Regions from separate parts of the Pseudocalidococcus azoricus BACA0444 genome, predicted to be linked through region 1. Evidence: riboswitches for the same ligand, from Rfam matches in the RefSeq annotation. Region 1 holds a riboswitch; the other holds the start of a gene.

Region 1 (7,907 bases):
TATCTGTAATGATTCACAGTTATTTACAAAGTCTATAAGCATTGATTTTACTGAGCTTTTAACGATTTTCCCAAAACAGAGAACTCATTACTTTTATAGCGTAAATATGGAGAGTAGGGAACTCGAATCCCTGGCCTTTGCGGTGCGATCGCAACGCTCTACCAACTGAGCTAACTCCCCAGGCCCCTGATGTGCAGGATCAATATTCTAATACACTGAGAAAGACTGAGCAATTTGCTGATAGCGATTTTCTACTTTTGGCCAGCGACCTTCTGGGGCAGACACACTGAGGGTAAACACCTTGCCCCGACTAACCGCGATGGTTGAGAGATTATGACGCTCTTGGAATTCACCATTAACAGTCGGGATTTGAACCAGGTATTCCAAAGAGTAATAGGTTTTGGGGCCAATTTCCGCAGCGGCGGCTGATAATAATTCCGCATTGCGTCCAGATTCCTGAGGAGCAATTACATTTCGGAGCAGGCGTTGCCCCACTTCTTCCGGGCTACCCAAATCCGTCAAGGTCTTATTGCTACTGGTTTGGCTGACTACGACACTAACATTTTCAGAGGTTTGAATGATGTCATGGAACACAACATCAGCGTTTCCAGAAACTTCCACTTGCACCCAACCCGTGGGATAGAGAAACTCATAGCCATCAATACTATCCACATAGGCCTGGAGGCCCGTAGCGGCATTGGCACCACAGCCACCCAGCATTAGGGCTACGACCAAAATGAAAACCAAAACAATCCGTTGCACCATAAAGCTGACCATGAGGGATAAACTGAGCATAAAACATTGAGGATCAGGGTTTCTAGCCAGAGATAAGTTGTCCACTTCCGTAATCTTGATATGGGCTGATTCTGGGTTGTCCCTCATTCAGCAGCTTTGGCTTTTGCACCTTGAATCGTCAAAACGGAACAATGGGCATGGTGCAGGACGTAGTTACTCACGCTACCCAAAAATAATTCACTCAATCCTTTTAGGCCCCGTCGCCCCAACACAATTAAGTCAGCGTCCCACTCGAAGGCCAAGTTACAAATCGCCTTACCCGGATCTCCAAGGGCCTGGGTAAATTCCGTTGGTACACCCGCCGCAGTGGCCATCTCTGTGAGATTTTTTAGTAAATCCAGGCCCCGTTGCTCAAAGGCTTCCCACTGTTCCGTATAAACCTTCATCACTTCTTCATGGAGCCCCACATAAACCCCAGTAGCTCCCGGTGCAGCAAAAATTGGATCTGGATAGGCTTCATTCATCGGGGACATGACATGGACAAGCATTAAGTTACTTTGATTGGCCTGGGCCATGGCAAGGGCTTCTTGAAAGGCCAGATCCCCTAAATCGGTTCCATCTACAGCCACGACAATTTTTTTAAACATGATGACTATCAATCCTCGCAAATCACAACAGCAACTATCCCAGTTCTACTTTAATTATCTGGTGGCAAAGGCACAACTTACTTCATATCGTTATCAGATTTGATAGGTTTCGCAAAGACTGTTTACAAAATTGAGAATTAATAAGGTGAGTTGAGGAGCTTCAGTGGTTTATGAACAGGTTAACAACTTACAACCAGTTTAAATCTGATTACATCGCGCTATCCAAGCTGTTCTAGAGCGATAGAAATCGTGAGGTCAGTGGTCATCAAACTTTTCCGAACTAATTCTTGTCCGGCTGGGAGCGGTCATAGTCCTTCAGACTAATTTTTATCAGAAACTATGAAAAGCGTTGGTAGCTGAAGGGAGTTAGGGGAGGAACTGATTGCCCCTTGAGAATAGACTCACTGATGTGGTGGGCAGTAATGGGGGCAAGCAAGATACCGTTGCGATAATGTCCGGTAGCTAACCAAAGATTGTCCCAGGCCCCTTGACCTAAAATTGGCCATTCATCGGGCGTTAACGGGCGGAATCCCCACCAGAGCTTTTCAATGGTTAAATCAGCCAGGCCTGGGCAGAGAGCCGTAGTTGCACTCAGGAGTTGGCGAATCCCTTGGGGGGTGTTACCAGGCCTGAAATCCACAGCTTCACTGGTGGCCCCAATCACAATCCGCTCGGACTGACGAGGAACCAAATAGACATCTGGGGCAAAGATCACCTGATTTAGGGGTGGGGCCTGGCCGGGTTCAAGTTTGAGTGCCAGCATCTGTCCTTTGCGTGAAATGACCGGAATCGGCAATAAACTCTGGCTCCAGGCCCCGCTGGCCAAAACATAGTGATCCGCTTGCCAAATTCCAGCCGTAGTCGCTACCCCCGTCACTTGATGATTGGTAGTTAAGAATTGATCAACTGTAATGTGGGTTTTGATCGGAATCCTCAGTTCCGTTGCCGCCATCAATAGCACCTTAGCTAAAGCTTGATTATCCACCTGGCCATCTTGGGGATACCACCAGGCCCCCCTAACTTTTGGGGCTAATCCCGACTGGCGAGCCGTGAGTTCTTCTCCAGTTAACCAGTGGGCGAGAAGGAAGGCATCCGGCATCCGGCATGAGTTCTCTAGCTGCGAGGAAATCTGTTCCCCATTGCGCTGTTCCTGATTCTCTCTCCCCCGTGCTCTTTTCTCACTACTCTCTTCCCCCTCATACACCGGTGCCAAAATCCCACAGGGCCAATAGCCGGCATCCAGGCCCGTCAGTTGCTCTAATTTACTAATCCAATCGGGATAAAGCGCGCGACTGGCTAAACATAAGTCCAACATTGGGCCGGGGGACAGTTGTTCGGCCTGGGGAGCTAACATTCCGGCCGCCGCATGGAGAGCCGCTTCTTCAAAATTGCGGGTGAGGATTGTCGGTTTAGCCCCTTGGAGAGCCAGTTCTATCCCAATAGCCAGGCCCATCGTCCCACCGCCAACAATGAGGACATCGATTGTATTGCGCTCTAGGGGCGAGAGAGTCATACCCATCGTCAGCAGTTAGATCCTCTTTTTACCATACTCTCGGGGTATCAGTACTCCAGTTGAGTTGGGTGAAATATGCGGAGAATTATGGAAAAATCACTCTAAAACGCTCACACACCAAAAGCATTTCTGGAGTGGGCTGTTGGCCAATTTCTGGTAAAACTCGAGAAAAATAGGCCCAGTGTTCCCGCCGCCAAGTAGCCAGAGTCTGATCCCCTTCACCCTCATCCGCTGCAAATTGTGCATCAACCTGATTAAATGGACAAAGCTTGACTTCGGTGGTTTCAATTACGCACAAAGGGTTATTGACTCCATCTATCACAATGCGCTTGAGACCAACTTTAGGAATTTCCTCTGTAGCTGCTTCCCATTCCCACAAAGCCGAGCAGGTTGCGGTTTTGTCCCCTCTAAGAACTAACTGCCCTAATTCATTGGCTAAATCAGGATAATCACCAAACTGTACTGCCTCAGCATGATCACGGGTAGATAAAACAGTCGGATTTGACTCTAGGTAAGCTTGCCAAAACTGAGCTACAGATTTCGCTCTACAGAACTCATCCAACATATACAAGCCAGTAAAAAACAGCATATAGCAAACAGTAATGATTCGTGAGATTAGCTCAACATTATTCGTGGCCGATTAATTTTGACTTAACCCCAGGCCTAAAAAAGAGCTACTCCTGACCAAGGGCAGTGATGATCAAACAGTCTCACAAATGAAGACGGATTGCCGTATCTTTATCTCTCGCAAGTACACACAACTGTTGGATAATTTAGCTCAATAAACCTGCCACCAATCGCTGCGAATCCAAGTTCCGGCCAATGAAAACTAGACGGGTTTGGCGGGGTTCTTCAGGTTGCCAGAGTCGATCATAGAAATAATTGAGGCGTTGGCCCACTCCCTGCATCACCAGGCGCATTGGTTTTTCAGGAACAGCCACAAATCCCTTGATCCGATAAATTTCTTCGGTTTTCACCAGAGCGTCCAGACGTTGGCGCAGGACTTCCGGCTGAAATTCCTGATCCTGAATTATATAGGCGGAATTAATCTCATCATCGTGATCATGGTCTTCTTCCAAATCATGATGACTGGGGCGAGCGTCTAAATCGTCTTCCACGGCGGCCTGAAACCCCAAAACTAAATTCAAATCGGCCTGGGCCTGGTGGGTAGCAAAGATTTTAACGCGAGGGGAGAGTTCCTGCTGGAGTTTGGTAATGACCTGGGCCTGGGTGGCAGCATCCACTTGATCGGTTTTATTGAGAATCACCAAATCCGAGCAGGCCAATTGATCTTCAAACAGTTCTCCGAGGGGAGTGTCATGATCCAAGCTCTCATCGGCCTGGCGTTGAGCCTCAATTGCGGCTAAATCTGGGGCAAATTGACCGGCCGCCACCGCCGCACAATCCACAACCGTGACCACACCATCCACCGTTGCCCCCTGCCGAATGTCTGGCCAGCGAAAGGCTGTTACCAGGGGTTTGGGGAGAGCCAGGCCAGAGGTTTCAATCAAAATATGATCGAGTTGATCCCGTCGTTTTAGGAGTTGTAGCATGGTTGGTAAAAATTCTTCCTGAACCGTGCAACACAAGCAGCCATTGGTTAACTCCCAAATTTTGCTGTCTTCACAGGTTTCAGGGGTGCAGGAGCGCAACAAATCCCCATCAATGCCAATTTCCCCAAATTCATTCACTAAGACTGCAATCCGCCGCCCTTGATTGTTTTGGAGAAGATGACGAATTAGGGTTGTTTTACCACTGCCTAAAAAGCCAGTGATGATGGTGACAGGAATTTTACTAGCCATATCGCGGGTGCCCCATGGAAAATTAAATAACGAGCGGTTGAAAGCGTTGGGCTGACCAGATTTCTATGGTTTTGATCGGTCTGAATAGCCTACCTAACGCTGTGGTTTAAGATTTTGCCCTTGATAAGGTTAATGCGGATTTTTATTTTTCACAGGGGATGGAGTAGCATCCGTTCCGGTTTCCTTGCGGCCACGATACCAACCGATGACATAGCCAATAATTCCGGCCCCAATCCCGGCTTGAGTGGCAAACAAAAGGGACTCTATCTCACCACTAGCTGGCTCAAAAATGGGATTAAACCAGGTTTCGTAGTCAGGATGAATCTCATTAATTGCTGCCTCAGCCTGGCCATCTGCACCAGAAAATTCTGCTCCCTTAGCCACCACTAGCGGGACTATGGCCAGGGAAATGACACCCAAAACCAAGATCCAATTAGTCCAAGATGGTTGATTTTTCACCGTTCTTACCTTTCATTGATGATTGTATAAAAGGGTTCTGAATTCTCGTGATCATGCGTCTTTAGTAGTGACAGGAGAAATTGAACCGAGATTGAGTAGATTTAACATCCGTAACTCATCAGGAGAATAGGCCTCGAGCCAGTTCCAAACTAAGACCGTCAACAATCCCTCACTTAGGGCCAAAGGAATTTGGGTAATCATAAAAATCCCCCCAAACTTCAGAAATGAGGCTAAAACCCCACCCACTGGGGCCGGAAATGCTAAGGCTAGTTGCAAGGATGTGACCCCATAGGTTGCCAGATCTGCTAGGGCGGCGGCTAAGAAAATCGCCACTTTCTGCTTGTGGGTTGTTTTGAGAACCAGCCAATAGACTCCATAGGCAACCAATGGGCCAACCACAGCCATCGAAACCGCATTGGCTCCTAGAGTTGTCAAACCACCGTGGGCTAAAAGCAGGGCCTGGAACAGTAAGACCAGTGCACCCAAAACACTCATCACCCAAGGGCCAAACAAAATCGTCCCCAGGCCTGTCCCAGTCGGATGAGAACAACTGCCGGTGACTGAAGGAAGTTTGAGAGCGGACAAGACAAACGTAAAAGCCCCAGCCAACGCCAAAAGCAGCTTTAATTCCGGCTGTTCCTTGACAATGCGGTTTAGAGAGCGGAAGCCAAGCCAAAAACAAGGCAGAAAAACAATCCACCAAAAGACCGCCCACTTCAGGGGTAAGAAGCCTTCCATAATGTGCATGGCATAGGCGGGAGCGGGAGAGGCGATAACCAGATAAAAACTTAACCCAGCTATCATCCCCAGACTTAACCAGCGGGAAATATTCATGTTTGCCTGTACCTCGCAGACGTAACTTTTATTGGTGTTCATCATATCGGCGGGCATTCTGACTGAGAGAACTTAGGTTAGACATTCTCATCACAGTTGCGGGACAGCGGTAGATTGGGCACTACACTTTCCCCCTTGCGTTTGATGGCTGCTCCCCACCAAAACCGATTTCACCACCATATCATCTGGCCGGATTTCCTGAGTAATTGATTGTTCCTCGGCAACTCGCGTCCTCCAGTAAATCCCCACCTTAGTGACCTGATAGGATTGAAGTAATCCAGCCAGTCATTGGCCTGGACTTGAGCGGCAATTTTTGCCTGCCCCTTGTGTACCCGTAGCTCAGCGGATAGAGCACTCGCCTTCTAAGCGATCGGTCGTTGGTTCGATCCCAACCGGGTACGTTCTTGATATACCGTTACTTCAATGCTTGCAACCCTATCTTTGTCGGCCTTCATAGTGTTATTAGCTGTTATAAACTGATAGGAGATGATGCTAAATGATGGCAAATGAGCCAAAAAACGAGCCAAATACGAGCGGTGAATGAGCGGCCGGTGTAGAGTTAAGCGTCCAGGCCAGGGGGGAAGTTTAGCGATTCAGGCGACATATTCGTTGACGTATTTCTAGAGCCACAACTCGGATCATTGGAGCACGCAGGCAATACCCGCCAACGGGATTTTCTCTAAGAGAAAGCGATTAAGCATGGCTGAGATGGCCGGGGCACGAGGTTTCCACTGGGGATTCTCGACAAACTGGCGACCACAATCACGGCATTTATAATTCTGCTTTCCACGACGGGTCGTCCCATTTTTCATGATGTCGTCTGAGCCGCAGGTCGGGCATTGCAGGAAGCGAGGGATGTTAGACATGGAACTGTTAAAGAACTACTGGACTTTTTTTATCTGACCTTTACAAAATGGCACTACTAAATTTGCCCCAAGACCAAGCAGATAAATAATAAAGTTCCGGGTAGAGGGGAACGGGGCAAGTGGATAACCAAAGGACAACAAAAATCACCACAAAACTTGAGCATAGGTAAGGAATTATCGGGATCGTGCAAGAACTGCATCTAATGCCATATTGCCCGGAATTACTGTGCCTTAGTACTGAATTTGTAAAGTCACCGTGGCTTCCACCTGTTGTTCTCCGGCAATGACTGGGGTTGGTGGGGCCGCATCAGCCGTGGTCGCAACACGCATCATCATTGGGTTAGGGGGGGGCATTGGGGGAGTAGCATTGTTAATTTGAATGCCAATAATTTGCTGGGGCTTGAGACCAAGGGTATTCAAAACAACACTGGCCTGGGCCTGGGCATCGAGGGTAGCCCGTTGGAGAGCAACTTTTTGGGCCGCAGAAAACTGGCTATCGGCTAGGATCAGGCTGACATTTTCAATCGTGGTGGCCCCAGCTTTGATGGCTGCATCTAAAATCGTGCCAGTGGATTCAGTGCTAGTGGTAAAGCTGACAGTATTCCGAGCCGTATATCCCCTTAAAATCCGTTGATTGTTGCTGTAGTCGTAGTTGGGGGAAAGATTAATCCCAGTGGTTTGGAGCTTACTAACATTATTGGCTTTCAAAACATTGACAACACTATTCATCCGGCGGGCAACTTCGGCCTGGGCATCGGTGGCGGTTTTAGCCTGAATTTCAACCCCTAATGTCACCTGGGCCTGGGTGGGAGTTACAGCCTCTTTGCCACGGCCTGTCACAGTCAGAGTACGGATCATCTCTTGGGCAAAAGCCACCGGAGTTATTAAACCAATGAAGGCAGCCATAATCGGAATAACCAGTAAGTTCTGGGGCCGAAATCTGGGGGAAAGAGCCTGGGAAGCAGTTTGTTTCATAGATGATGCAGAGTTCTTAAAGGAATTAGCTTCAATGTGCCATATTGCCGACCACACTGTTTACACAGGAAACGCT
Region 2 (7,907 bases), on a different contig from region 1:
ATCACCTAGAATTGCTCGTCGCGGAAGAACCTGCTGGCCTCCACATTGACTTTTTCATCCAAGAAGGCGTTGACCACACCCCCGTTCCCGATGCCCAAGTAGCCGGACAATTACAACTTCCTGATGGCAGCCAGAAAACCCTAGACTTCCAATACAGTGATGCGGATAAACACTACACCGCTTATTTAACTAATGCCCCGGCGGGTGAATACCGTTTGGTTGTGCTATCTGATATTCGGGGTGAAAAAGTCAATGGCCGGTTTACCTTTACGCCTTAAAGCTTGGAATGGGCATTAATGATGCAACCGCTTTAGGTCAGGCATTCGTTGGTATTGCGATGTGCGATGGGTAGCGCTGGTAGTGATGTGGCGTTAGAAGCAGCAGGTATTGCCTTAATGGCGGATCGTTTGGAGCAGCTAGAACACGCAATTCGTTTGGGTCATCGCTCTCAAGGAGTCGCCAAACAAAACATTATTTTTGCCCTCGGTTTTGTCGTGATTCTGTTGATTGTAAACTTTGCAGATAATATCACCCTACCCTTTGGGGTTTTGGGGCATAAAGGATTGAGTAAATTGCGATTATTGAGAGGCTAATTAATTAATCCCATTGCTGTTTGTAAAAGTAGCCAAACATTCAGAGAAACAATAATGGTCGTAACTGCCCAAGCCAACACTTTCAACCACTTGGGATTGACAAACTCGCCCATCAGGCGGCGATCACTCGTAAACATTACCAATGGAATCACAGCAAAGGAAAGTTGCAGACTTAGTACTACTTGACTGAAAATAAGTAGCTTTCCTGTACTTTGTTCACCAAAAAACACGATTGCAATCAAAGCGGGAATGATAGCTAGCAAGCGAGTAGCTAATCGGCGCAACCAGGATGGTAGCCGGAATCCCAGAAACCCTTCCATTACAATCTGTCCTGCCAACGTCGCTGTTAGGGTTGAACTCTGGCCTGAAGCTAGCAAAGCTAATCCAAAAATGGTACTGGCAGCACTCACGCCTAGCAAAGGAGACAGTAATTTGTAAGCATCCTGAATCTCAGCGACTTCGTGATAACCAGAGAAATGAAAGGTTGCTGCGGCAACGATCAAAATGGCAGAGTTGATGAATAGGGCAAACGAGAGGGCAACTGTCGAATCAATCGTGCCAAACTTGATCGCTTCCCATTTCTTTTCGGGTGTTGGTTGCCAAGCGCGAGTCTGAACGATCGACGAATGCAGATAAAGGTTGTGCGGCATCACCGTTGCGCCCAAAATTCCGACCGCAATATAAAGCATCTCTGGGTTTCGCAAAATCTCCCGATTGGGCAAATAGCCCTGTAAAATTCCGCCAACATCAGGTTGAGAAAACAGAATTTCTGCTCCAAAGCACAGCCCAACAGTTGCCACCAGCATGATGACGAGCACTTCCACATAGCGAAATCCTTTGCCTTGCAGGAATAGCAACACCAGGACATCCAGTGCCGTGATACATACGCCCCATAGTATGGGAATGCCAAACAGCAGTTGTAAGGCGATCGCGCTTCCCAGTAGCTCTGCCAAATCACAGGCGGCGATCGCAATTTCACACAGCACCCAAAGTATGAAACTGACACGGGGGCTGAAATAGTCCCGGCAAGCCTGCGCTAAATCTTTTCCAGTGGCTACCCCTAATCGCACACACAGCGATTGCAGCAGGATCGCCATCACGTTTGAGAGCAAAATCACGCTCAACAGTGTGTATCCAAACCGGGAGCCTCCAGCAATGTCCGTTGCCCAGTTGCCAGGGTCCATGTAGCCTACTGAAATAAGATAACCAGGTCCTGCGAACGCTAGCATCTTGCGCCAAAAGCCTTTGGCATTAGGAATCGCAATGCTGCGGTAAACCTCTGGCAAGCTAGGAGGGTGATTTGGGAGCGCCATTTCTAAAAGTTTTTCATAATTCTTTCATAATTAACCGTATCACCATACGATTAGGCTAGGAAAGCTTTTAAGAAAGTTCATGCTTCCAAGGGGCTATTTCCTCACTTTGCATCAACCTCTTCCTCCTCAGTCAACCTCTGAGCAGAGCAACTCAATTTAAGTAACGGAGTGTACTTTACGCCGTCACGCACCATTCAAGAGTGTAAAGCTTTTCTTTGAAGACCTATGTGCTTCTACAGACTGTGGTATAGTTCTGAGGCTATCGGTTTTAACGGGGAGCAGCCGTTAAGCGTGAGGGGGAAAGTGTAGTGAAAATCTACCGCTGTCTCGCAACTGTAAAGAGAAAAGTGATTCTCTAAGCCAGGATGCCCGCCAATAGCTAAATCCTTCTCGCATCTTCGAGGTATAAGATGACGGCTCAAACGTTCAATTTAGTTCGGCAACAGGCAATTCGGTTTACTCTTTCCATGCCTGTGCAAGCAACACTCTACATTTCGCTGTGCTCATTGGTTCTCTGGACGATCTATTTCACGACTTACCCGGCTGTACACGATCGAGTTCACTCGCTGCGTCACCACACTGCAACCGTGGCTTGTCACTAAATGGCGTCGTTCCTACAGCAATTAACTCTGAACCAAAATGAGAGCAATGAAGTGTTCTATGCTCATTGGGGCAATATGCCTCATGAGCCTGCTTGTTTATGAAGCCATCGGATTTACACAAGCGCCTCAACCAACGGTTCGATTATCAACTGAGCCGTCGCTGGAGGATATTCGTCCTTTTGAAGCAGAAGCCAGCACGAACCAGCTTCCAACTCGATTCACTGTGCAGGCGATCGATGCATCTGGACAACCACTTAAAAACGCTACTGTCCACTTGCAGTTGCTAACGCCTCTGACAACACCTTGGTTTACGACCGACTTTCCGATCGTCGAAGGCACAACCCTACTAGACCTCAAAACGCTTGCTCCTGCTGGAGAAGTGCAATTTCAACAGATGATGCCAACACGGGGAGTTTATCAACTAAAAGCAAGGGTCACTCCACAAGTTGCAAATGCGTTTGCACCATTTGAGCAAACGCTGCCAATCTCTGTGAGTGAAAACGGCGTGAAATATCAGAATTTTGCGATTCTGGCTGCTGTTCTGCTTTTAGCAGGATTGGTAGGGGGATGGGTCATTGGTCAAAGACGGGGCATTCAACCTGGAGAGATTGCCCCAAAACCCGTGCGGCTGTTACTGAGTGCAGCCGTTGTCGTGGCGATCGCAGCACTGCTCTATGTCAATGTGAGTGCTGAAGTGGCACAATCGCACCACTCAATGGCAATGTCCCACCTTACAGAAGTGCCCCCCCCTGCCCCTTACCCCAGCCAACGACAAGAGGATGGATTAAAAGCTCAGCTATCGGGCGATCAGAGGGCTGTAGTTGGAAGGCTGGCAAATTTTCAAGTGAGCATCACTGATGCGAGAACTCAGCAACCTGTTACGGATGTGATGGTCAAAGTCAGAGCGACTCAGATGGAAAATGGCTGGATTTCATTTGCCTACAATGGGACAACTGACTCGACAGGACAATTACGATGGCAGGAGCAGTTTTTTGATGGAGCATCGCATCAGATAGACGTGGAAGTAACACCTCGACCTATTTCAAATCGACAGTTTCGCCCCCTACAGATAGCTCAAACTCTAGAGGTTGAAGGTATAGCTCCACCACTGCACGTCCGGCTAATCAGCTTATGTTACATGACTGGGATTGTCGCGATCGGTTTGTTGTTAGGGTTGCAGCTTCAACAAAGGCGATCCAATCAGGCTGAATAATGCAAGAGGATCAACGTCTATTTCAGCGAACAAGTTCTTGTGCTTCCCAGGAAGATGTATCTTCTAACGATAGAATTAAATTCTAGGCGCATACATCATCACCAATACACCAACCAAGGTGATTGCGGCTCCAAACCAATCCATGCGGTCAGGCATAATCTGATCTACTTTCCATCCAGCCCCAGGTGATAGATAGGATTATAAAAATTCCGCCATAAGCGGCATAGGCTCGTCCAAAGTTGGCAGGTTGAGGCGTTGCTACAAATCCATAAACGGTGAGTAAAAGTGCTCCGGCTAATGCCAACCATCCACTTTTGCCTTCCCGTACCCATAACCAAACTAGGTATCGGCCGCCAATCTCGCATAAGCCCGCCATGATGAAATAAAGCAGCGATCTCAGAATCATCTCTGATATCTCTTTAATCTGGTTCATTCAAATGCGCTGCAACTTCTCGGTACAGATTCATCACATGATGATCTGCAAGGCTATAGTAAACATTCCGTCCGACCCGTTGATACTTGACTAGGCGCTGCGATCGCAAAATTCGTAATTGATGAGAAACCGCCGATTCACTCACTTTCACCGCCGCCGCTAAATCACAGACACAGAGTTCTTGACGGGCTAAGGCTGACATCAACCGTAACCTGCTCGGATCCGCCAGCGCACTGAAAAATTCTGCCATCTGTTGCGCCTGATTTAATGACATCACATCTGGTTGAACCTGCCGAACCTGCTCCAGATGAACGAGGGGCACATCACAACTAGGTACATCTTCGCTTGGGAAGGGTTGTGACTTTGGCAATGATGATTTGCTCATAGAAATTAGAATTAGCTACCAGAGAAAGAGTCGAGGTTGATCCGAGGAAGTAATATTCATTTTAACATCTCTAATATATGAGCATATCTTCAGATATTTTAAGATTAATGCTACAGTTCAGAAAAGTTCTATTTCAAGTTGTGTTTGAACCAGTATGACTGAATCGTCATTGCTCAAGACTCAGCAAATGCAAATCGGCGGCATGGACTGTACCAGTTGCAAACTGAAGATTGAGGGTAGCCTGGAACGCTTGAGAGGGGTAACAGAGGCATCTGTAACAGTGCAAACCGGACGGTTGACCATCACCTATAACCCAGAGCAGGTCAACGAAACAACGATTCAAGACCAGATAAAAGCGTTGGGCTACACCCTTGCAACTTCAAAGTCATCTGTCGCGCTTAATGGACAGGATCACCATGAGCCCCATGCAGGAAACCACAGCCATGTAGATGATCATTCCCATGATGAACATGACGAAGTAAAGGAACAAGGACATGGGGACAAGTATGGTGCTGGTGAATTTAATCTCAAGCAAGAGGCGCCGCCTGTCCTGATTGCGGTTGCCCTCTTTGCCATCGCCATTCTGTTTGAGCAACCATTGCACAATACACCTGGTCACATTGCTGAATTTGCGGTGATTATTCCTGCTTATCTCTTGAGTGGTTGGAGCGTGCTGAAAACGGCAGGGCGTAACATTCTACGGGGACAGGTTTTTGACGAAAACTTTTTGATGACGATTGCCACATTGGGCGCACTAGCGATTCATCAGCTACCCGAAGCAGTTGCCGTAATGTTATTTTTTCGGGTAGGGGAGTTATTCCAGGAATACTCGGTCGGACGATCACGCCGATCCATCATCGCCTTACTAGAAGTACGTCCTGATACTGCAAATTTGAAAGTGAATGGCACAGTTCAACAGGTTTCGCCAGGAACGGTGAAGGTTGGAGACCTAATCTTAGTGAAGCCCGGTGAGAAAGTCCCGCTGGATGGGGAGATTTTAGAAGGAAAATCGCAGGTAGACACTTCAGCCTTGACTGGGGAATCTATTCCGCGCACGGTCAAATTAGGAGATTCTATCCTTGCAGGTATGATTAATCAATCCGGTATACTGACGATTCGAGTTACTAAGCCGTTTGGTGAATCCTCAATCGCCAAAATCCTTGATTTAGTTGAAAATGCGTCTAGTAAAAAGGCACCTACTGAGAAATTTATTACTAAATTTGCCCGCTATTACACACCAGTTGTTGTCTTTCTCTCATTAGCCATTGCCCTGTTGCCCCCATTATTTATTCCTGGTGCAGATCGTTCCGATTGGGTTTATCGTGCCCTAGTACTATTGGTTATCTCCTGCCCCTGTGGATTGGTTATTAGCATTCCACTAGGCTATTTTGGTGGGATTGGCGGAGCAGCTAAGCGAGGAATTTTAGTCAAGGGTTCTATGTTTCTGGATTCCCTGACAGCAATTAAAACCGTTGTGTTTGATAAAACTGGAACCTTAACGAAGGGTACGTTCAAGGTTACTCAGGTCGTTACTAAGAATGGGTTTTCTGAAGCTGAATTGCTGAGACTAGCCGCAAATGCAGAGTCTCATTCCAACCATCCTGTTGCTCTATCGATCCGGGAAACATACACCCAACCGATCTCAGACTCTGAAGTGACGGATTACGAAGAGATTGCGGGACACGGCATTCGCTCTATTGTGCAAGGTCATGTGGTAATTGCTGGTAATGATCGCCTCTTGCATCGAGAAAGGATTGACCATGATACCTGTGGCGTGGCGGGTACGGTGGTTCATTTAGCCGTGGATGGACGCTACGCCGGATATATCCTGATTGCTGATGAGATCAAAGCAGATGCGGCTCAAGCTGTTCGAGACTTAAAGCGTATGGGAGTAGAGAAGACCGTTATGCTGACGGGAGATAACAAGGTGGTTGCCCAATCTGTCGCCCATCACATTGGTTTAGATGCGTTTGTTGCTGAATTACTACCGGAAGGAAAGGTTCATGAAATTGAGAAATTACTTGATCCAGATGGGAAAAAGAAACTGGCATTTGTGGGTGATGGTATCAATGACGCACCTGTAATTGCCAGGGCTGACATCGGTATAGCAATGGGAGGGTTAGGAGCGGATGCCGCGATTGAAACAGCAGATGTGGTGTTAATGACAGATGCACCTTCAAAGGTTACCGAAGCCATCCAAATTGCCCAAAAGACCCGCCACATTGTTGTCCAAAATATTGTAGTAGCACTGATGGTTAAAGCAATCTTTATTGGATTAGGCAGTATTGGATTGGCAACCCTTTGGGAAGCTGTGTTTGCAGATGTTGGCGTGGCACTGTTCGCTATTTTCAATGCCTTGCAAGTTTTGAAGTAGAGTAAACCACCTTAAATCCTTGATCCCGATTAGGGAGTCACGGTTTCAATTAACGGACAAATTTCTGTTTCAGAGAGTTGGGGCGTAATGCCTTGCCACTGGGTTTGATACGCCTCTAGTTCTTGCTTGAAGGTTTGCATTTGGGATATTTGGGTGTTCAGTTGTTGGATTTTTTGGGCTAGTAAACTCTGTACCATCTCACAGGGTAATTCCCCCCGATCTCGAACATCCAAAATTTGGCGAATCTCATCCAAGGCTAAACCTAGGGCCTGGGCTTTTTTTATAAAAAGAACTTGGGAAATCACCGTTAGCGCGTAGTACCGATAACCATTGTCACCCCGCTCGGCCGGAGTAATTAAGCCCAGGGTTTCGTAGTAGCGCAAGGTCGGCACAGATACACCTGATTGTTTGGCCACATCGCCAATTTTGAGAGCTGAACGAGTTGCCATAAAGAATCCCAAAAAACACTTGACTCTCAAGCCTACTTTAGACTTTAGCATCAGACTATGTTGAGTTGAATTAGGAGTTATGGCGATGAAAATAAGTCTGACAGCCGCCCCGGTGAAAGTCTATCGGATGTCCATGCCAGGCCATGAGTGTCCGTGGGGAGTAAAAGCCGTAGCCTTACTGAACGAAAAAAACATTCCCTTTGAAGATATTCGCTTAACCACCAAAGCTGAGGTAGAGGAGTTCAAGGCCTTATATGAGGTGAAAACAACGCCGCAAATTTTCTGGGAAGGAACCCGGATTGGGGGCTATACCGATTTAGCAGCCTATTTGGAGGTACAAGCCCAGGCCCCGGAGTATTCTTACACCCCTGTGATTGCTTTATTTTCAACGGCGGGTTTGATGACCTTGGCTACGTCTTTAGGCTTTACCGGGTTTATGGGGATTACCCTGTCCATGTTGGCTTCCTTGAAATTGATGGATGTGGATGCTTTTGCTGAGAGTTTTGCCAAGTATGACCTGATTACGAAACGCTATAAAAACTATG

The links. A riboswitch is a leader RNA that binds a small molecule or an ion and turns the genes downstream of it on or off. The one in region 1 is predicted to bind cobalamin.
Region 2: it holds a riboswitch for cobalamin, as region 1 does, so the genes downstream of both, RIF25_RS12965 (hypothetical protein) here and RIF25_RS09525 (energy-coupling factor ABC transporter permease) in region 1, are expected to answer to the same signal.

The regions. Positions count from the first base shown of each region.
Region 1 covers NZ_JAVMIP010000008.1:72,892-80,798, forward strand. Annotated here, with positions in the region: tRNA gene RIF25_RS09490 (tRNA-Ala) at 108-180, opposite strand; gene psbP (photosystem II reaction center PsbP) at 208-795, opposite strand; gene RIF25_RS09500 (universal stress protein) at 879-1,382, opposite strand; gene thiO (glycine oxidase ThiO) at 1,720-2,901, opposite strand; gene RIF25_RS09510 (ASCH domain-containing protein) at 2,981-3,484, opposite strand; gene cobW (cobalamin biosynthesis protein CobW) at 3,669-4,697, opposite strand; gene RIF25_RS09520 (energy-coupling factor ABC transporter substrate-binding protein) at 4,827-5,156, opposite strand; gene RIF25_RS09525 (energy-coupling factor ABC transporter permease) at 5,208-5,990, opposite strand; cobalamin riboswitch at 6,022-6,174, opposite strand; tRNA gene RIF25_RS09530 (tRNA-Arg) at 6,319-6,391, shown strand; partial or broken gene RIF25_RS09535 (IS1/IS1595 family N-terminal zinc-binding domain-containing protein) at 6,734-6,856, opposite strand; gene RIF25_RS09540 (SIMPL domain-containing protein) at 7,088-7,831, opposite strand; partial or broken gene RIF25_RS09545 (transposase-like zinc-binding domain-containing protein) at 7,873-7,907, opposite strand, start outside.
Region 2 covers NZ_JAVMIP010000015.1:69,535-77,441, reverse strand. Annotated here, with positions in the region: gene RIF25_RS12980 (hypothetical protein) at 1-278, shown strand, start outside; partial or broken gene RIF25_RS12975 (heavy metal translocating P-type ATPase) at 284-593, shown strand; gene RIF25_RS12970 (Nramp family divalent metal transporter) at 590-1,906, opposite strand; cobalamin riboswitch at 2,153-2,297, shown strand; gene RIF25_RS12965 (hypothetical protein) at 2,591-3,721, shown strand; partial or broken gene RIF25_RS12955 (YnfA family protein) at 3,797-4,127, opposite strand; gene RIF25_RS12950 (ArsR/SmtB family transcription factor) at 4,141-4,539, opposite strand; gene RIF25_RS12945 (heavy metal translocating P-type ATPase) at 4,694-6,913, shown strand; gene RIF25_RS12940 (heavy metal-responsive transcriptional regulator) at 6,943-7,362, opposite strand; gene RIF25_RS12935 (glutaredoxin family protein) at 7,448-7,907, shown strand, end outside.